DNA from 2 places in the Metaplanococcus flavidus genome. Region 1 is predicted to be linked to the other one. Evidence: predicted binding sites of a transcription regulator. Region 1 holds the regulator's gene; the other holds the start of a gene.
The links. Region 1 encodes LexA, which represses DNA repair genes until DNA is damaged. Its sites were predicted from a motif close to CGAACATATGTTCG; they were not measured.

Region 2: the regulator LexA is predicted to act here: its motif matches at 1,752-1,765, upstream of parE (DNA topoisomerase IV subunit B).

What each region holds. Positions count from the first base shown of each region.
Region 1 is NZ_JBHTKI010000008.1:139,118-142,276, forward strand. Features, by position in the region: gene ACFQ1X_RS05695 (DUF896 domain-containing protein) at 1-43, opposite strand, end outside; gene ACFQ1X_RS05700 (YneB family resolvase-like protein) at 101-754, opposite strand; gene yneA (cell division suppressor protein YneA) at 751-1,068, opposite strand; gene lexA (transcriptional repressor LexA) at 1,231-1,851, shown strand; gene ACFQ1X_RS05715 (hypothetical protein) at 1,978-2,172, opposite strand; gene ACFQ1X_RS05720 (hypothetical protein) at 2,337-2,537, opposite strand; gene glnA (type I glutamate--ammonia ligase) at 2,726-3,159, opposite strand, start outside.
Region 2 is NZ_JBHTKI010000007.1:79,465-82,623, reverse strand. Features, by position in the region: gene ACFQ1X_RS04290 (hypothetical protein) at 1-113, shown strand, start outside; gene ACFQ1X_RS04285 (HesB/YadR/YfhF family protein) at 201-485, opposite strand; gene plsY (glycerol-3-phosphate 1-O-acyltransferase PlsY) at 527-1,117, opposite strand; gene ACFQ1X_RS04275 (CoA-binding protein) at 1,247-1,660, shown strand; gene parE (DNA topoisomerase IV subunit B) at 1,780-3,159, shown strand, end outside.

The sequences.
Region 1 (3,159 bases):
TTGCGAGTTCATTTATACGATTCATTTTATCAGGTACTAACATAAACATCCGCCTTTCTACTTTTACATGGTATAAAAAAAGAAAGGCATGTGCAAGAAATTAGTGTTGTGATAATTGTTGAAACTCCTTGTATCTCCGGTGCACTGTCGCTTTGCTGGCCTTATAGCCGAAACCTTCCAGTGTCACGGCAATCTCATGGAAAGTCATACCGCTGGCTTTCAGATTGACGATTTGGTCCAAAGGCAATTCCAGACGTTCACGTCCTTGCGGATTCCCTTTGCCTTTAAGGTTTTTCTCTGGTTTATAACCATTTTCCACAGCACGCCGCATGCCCCGCTTTATCTTGGCATTATGTATTTTACGCTGATATTCTTCTACAATGGCCAATATCTCCAGAACCATATCGTCCATATCGTTCAGCGCAATCTGGCCTTTGTCGGACAGAGTGTAGACATCGACGCCGTATTTCTTCATGACATGAAGCAGCGCAATTCTCGCATGTCCCCGCCCGAGACGGGTTTCATCCTGAACGAATACTGCATCCATTTTATCGGTCTTGATGCTGTTAAGCATTTCAAGCAGTCCGTCCCTATCCATTTCATAGCCGCTGTGCTGATCACGAAATACCTGCTCAACCAGGTATCCCTGATCGAAGGCAAACTTCATCAGTTCTTCTTCCTGGCGGTCAAGAGAAGTTTCCTGGGTCTCTTTTTCTGTGCTAACGCGGCAATAAAGAAAAGCTTTTTTCTTCATTCTGCATCACTCGCAAGTTTTAAGCTGTCGTCTGGAGCAAAGTCCAGCTGTTCGTCCGGAATCAGCAGAGTTTGGCCAGCTGTGATGACAGGTGCAGTCAAATTATTTTCTCTCATAATTTCATCAATCCATTCATGGTGCGGAATATTCCCGCTGTATTCATCGGCCAGTGTCCACAGGGTATCACCTTGCTCTATCTTCATCTGGACTGTATGGGCCTGATTATTATTATGGGATAGAACATAGTAAAATGAAAGGATGAGTATGAGAAAAAAGAATCCAAATACGTATGAGTTTTTCTGAATAAATGTCAAAAATATCGCCTCCTGGGAATGTTCGTTCGGAATGTATGTTCTTATAATAATGCGAACAGGTGTTTTTGTCAACACAAAATTCGAACCTATGTTTGCATTTCAATACCCAAGTTGATATAATTAAATTAGAAAATAAGAAGTTTACTAAAAGAGGTGAAACTGTTGAAGAAAGTATCGAAACGCCAGGAAGATATTCTGACTTTCATTAAAAATGAAGTGCGTGAAAAGGGTTACCCGCCCTCCGTACGTGAAATCGGTGAAGCAGTTGGTCTGGCTTCAAGCTCTACTGTCCACGGCCATCTTGCACGACTGGAAAGCAAAGGCCTGATCCGCCGGGACCCAACCAAACCAAGAGCAATTGAGGTCATTACCACTGATGAGGCGCTGATTGACAAAAGCCCGGTACTGCATGTGCCATTAATCGGTAAAGTAACAGCAGGTCAGCCAATTACAGCCATCGAAAATGTTGAGGAATATTTCCCTTTGCCGCAAACTTACGGCACTGAAGATGATCATATCTTTATGCTTGAGATCATGGGGGAAAGTATGATAGAAGCTGGCATACTGAACGGCGATTATGTAATCGTCAAACAGCAGCAGACAGCGAATAATGGGGACATAGTCGTAGCTATGACCGAGGAAGACGAAGCTACTGTGAAACGTTTTTTCCGGGAGGAGAACTTTTTCCGCCTCCAGCCTGAAAACTCTTCAATGGACCCAATCATCGTGGACGCTGTTTCCATTCTCGGCAAGGTCGTAGGGGTTTATCGCCAAATACATTAAAGTCAGTAAAAAAGAGCCAAGGGAAAATTCCCTTGGCTCTTTTTTGAATTTAATTCACAGCGATTGGAACTTTTAAAAATGCCGCAGTCAGCAGCTCATTTCTCGAATCCATTGACTTGGAAAATATTACAGTTCAGAAACGACTATATATTTTACCAGGTTTACTGTAATCCGATAATTGTTCTTGTCTGCCTCGTCCTGGAATTCATACGTACCATTTGTTGGTATACTGCTCAAGGCCGTTTCCTTGCTGCTCGCTTTGACGTAATGCGTCAACGTATTGCCTTGATCAAAATGAAAATCAATTTGATAAGTTTTCAAAAAATTTCCTCCTTATGCGTTGATTCTTCCCTACTGATACAGTTTAGCATAGAATGGTGGACCGTCCGAGCCGGGAAGAAATACTCAACCCTTGTTTCTTGCACACAAAAACTCCGTTGCCGCCCTGTATTTCAGGCGAGTCCGGAGTTCCTGTGTTGTTCAAATTACAATGATAAGTCAGTCTTGCGCTGCATTTTCACCCACCATTCAATATGTGAGCGATCAAATACAATCATATTTCCATATGGCTTGCTGTGTGGAATTTTTTTTGCCGATAAAAATTCATTGATTTGCTGTTCTGACAATGGATATCCCACTGATTCCAGATAAATCAGCAGATTTTCAATCCCTTGAATTTTTGCCATTTAATCACCTCCAACAAAATCCTCCTTGCGAACAAAGAAAATTCAGTACGAGTTATTAAATTGGCACGGCACTTATAATATACCACTATATCAAAGCTTATAACCCTATCTGCAAAGTTTTTTATGCGCACTTCAATGAAATATAGTTTAAAATTACAGCAGCCCGCAGGCTGCTGTAATTTTTTCTATTAATACATCTTCAAGTATTGTTCGCGTTCCCATGGGTGTACAGAAGTTCTGAACATATCCCATTCGATTTCTTTAGCTTCAACAAAGTTCTTGAGGATATGCTCACCCAATGATTTTGTCATCACATCGTCATCCTGAAGTTCCTGTAAAGCAGCATACAATGTGCCTGGCAGATCTTCAATGCCGACAGCCTGGCGCTCTTTTTTATTCATTGCGTAGATATTGCGGTCAACCGGCTTCGGTGGAGTCAGTTTGCGTTTGATGCCGTCAAGTCCAGCCCCAAGCAATACTGCCATCGCCAAATACGGATTTGCTGCAGGATCGACAGATCTGACTTCAACACGAGTCGAAAGGCCGCGTGAAGCTGGGATACGGATAAGCGGGCTGCGGTTGCGTCCAGACCATGCTACGTAACATGGCGCTTCGTAACCAG
Region 2 (3,159 bases), on a different contig from region 1:
GGTTGGACCTGCGCGGAAACTATCCCCATTTTGACCTGTTCGGCGACCGGCAGAGATTCATTCTGGAAGCAGAAAATATGCTTGAACAGCTCCATAAACTGGAGAGAAAATAGGCCACTTATAAACAAGCGCAGTAAAATCTGAATATGAACTCAAAAAGCCGGAAAGAAGATTTGACTCTTCTTTCCGGCTTTCCTGCTTTATTCGTATGAATAATCCAATTCATCGAGTTCATCATTCACAGTTACTGTGAGATTGTGGCTGTCGAAGTACCAGAGGTCTTTCTGTTCGACAAAATAAACGACTTGGTCCTTTTCAACTTCTGCAGCAGTTTCATCGGGCTGGTCTTTTGTAACCCCCAGTGAAAAACCGGGCTGCAATCCAGATCCACCGTACCGCACATAAAATCGTACGGCTTCCCCTTCCGCGACTTCCATTTCTTCCTGGAACCATTTGAAAGCATCTTCACTGATTTTAATTTCCATCAAGCAACACGTCCTTTCAGATTACAGGTTGTAAACCGATCTTACCACTTGATTTTAGGCTCTGTACCCGCCCGGATTCGCGATATGTTCGCCCGGTGGCGGTAAAAGATAAATGTTGCCAGCACCAGAATCACGGCGAGGAATGGATAGTCTCCAGTATTTACAGCATAGATGATGGCATAAATAACAGCAACTACAGCGAGGATCATCGAAGACAGCGATACCATCTTGGTGATTTTCAGGCCGATGAGCAACACTGCAACTGCAACGAGAAACAACGGCCATTGATAGCCCAACAGGATGCCGCCGGAAGTAGCGACAGCTTTCCCGCCTTTGAATTTTGCGAACACCGGGTACATATGACCCACGACAGCGATAAGCCCGAAAACAAGAGGGTGGATGTTCGTATCGATGAAGAAGGGAATGAGGGTTGCCGCAGTACCTTTCAGAATGTCCAGGATGGTGACAATCAGTCCTGCAGTTTTGCCAAGCACCCGGAAGGTGTTGGTGGCGCCAAGATTTCCGCTGCCTTTAGTGCGTACATCGGTATTATAAAATATTTTGCCGACCCATAATGCAGAAGGGATCGAGCCAAGTAAGTAGGCCAATAACACAGGAAGCAATATTTCCATAACAGACTCCTTTTAATCTCTCTATTTAGTAATCTAAGTTTAACACGCTACAAGATTTGTGAACAATACTTGCAGGATTTTTATGAAACAGCGAGAATATCGTGTATGATAGAATAAAAAGGACAGGTGATCCACTTGAATAATCCAACGCGCGAAGTGATCAAAGAAGTTTTGGACAATGCCAAAACGATAGCTGTAGTAGGACTCAGTCCCAATCCGAACAGAACATCCTATATGGTATCAGAATCGATGCAAAAGGCAGGCTACCGGATCATTCCTGTTAATCCGGCTGCTGATGAAGTTTTGGGCGAAAAGAGCTATGCTTCGCTGAAAGATATTCCCGAGCCAGTGGATATCGTCAACGTTTTCAGGCGCAGTGAATTTCTGGAAGAGCTGGCTGAAGAATTCACCGAAATCGATAGCCCGGTTTTCTGGACCCAATTGAATGTTGTGGATGATAATGTCTTCAAACGTTTAACCGATCTTGGTTATACGGTCATAATGGACCGTTGCATCAAAGTCGAACACGCCATCCTTAAATAGGGCTGCAAGAGGAAAAGGGCGCCTGGCGCTCTTTTTCTATGGATATTGACAGATGCCGGACTTATCGATACGATTAAAAGATAGAGATATGCGAACAGATGTTTGTTGGAGGGAATTAGATGGCTAAAACGAAGAATACGGCATACAACGAAGAAGCGATCCAGGTACTCGAGGGCTTAGATGCCGTTAGAAAGCGTCCAGGTATGTATATCGGTTCCACGGATACACGCGGACTTCACCACTTGGTCTATGAAATCATCGATAATTCTGTTGATGAAGCATTGGCCGGTTTCGGCGATAAGATCAGTGTCACTATACACGAAGATAATAGCATCAGCGTTCGGGATTATGGCCGCGGCATGCCAACAGGTATGCACCGCAGCGGCAAGCCGACGCCTGAGGTTATTTTGACGGTTCTTCATGCCGGAGGTAAATTCGGGCAGGGAGGCTATAAAACCAGTGGAGGGCTTCACGGGGTTGGTGCGTCGGTAGTGAATGCATTGTCAGAACACCTGGAAGTGACAATCTACCGGGATGGCAAAAAATACCGTCAGCGCTTTGAAAACGGCGGCAAGCCGGCCACCACACTGGAAGAGATCGGCTCGACAAAGGAAAGTGGAACGAATATACATTTCCGCCCCGACCCGGCCATTTTTTCCGCTACAAAATACAATTACGAAACTTTGAGTGAACGGCTGCGCGAGTCTGCATTCCTGTTAAAAGGTTTGAAGATTGAACTTACCGATAAACGGAGCGATGAAGAGCAATACGCGGAATTTTTCTATGAAACCGGTATTGAAGCATTTGTCGAATACCTGAATGAAGAAAAAGACGTTCTCCATAAAGTTGCCTATATCGAAGGCAAACAGGATGAACTGGAAGTCGAATTTTCATTCCAGTTCAATGACGGTTACTCCGAAACGATTCTGTCGTTTGTCAATAATGTCCGGACACGTGACGGCGGTACGCATGAAACTGGCGCAAAAGCGGCAATGACACGTGTTTTCAATGATTATGCGCGGAAAATCAATTTATTGAAGGATAAAGACAAAAACCTCGAAGGCTCTGATATCCGTGAAGGGATAGCGGCGATTGTTTCTGTCCGGATTCCTGAAGCTTTGCTTCAATTTGAAGGGCAGACCAAAAGCAAACTGGGAACAAGTGAGGCACGAAGTATCGTAGATGCGGTCGTATCCCAGAAGCTGATGTACTTTTTGGAAGAAAATGCTGATCTCAGTGCCTCTTTGGTGCGCAAAGCGATTCGTGCATCACAGGCACGCCTGGCCGCACGCAAAGCACGTGAAGACGCAAGAAATGGCAAAAAGCGCAAAAAATCCGATCTTTTATTGTCCGGCAAATTGACTCCTGCGCAATCGCGCAATGCAGCGAAAAATGAACTGTATCTGGTGGAGGGTGATTCTGCAGGAGGTTCTGCGAAACAGGGCCGTGACCGCTCATTCCAGGCCATTCTTCCGCTGCGCGGAAAAGTGGTCAATACG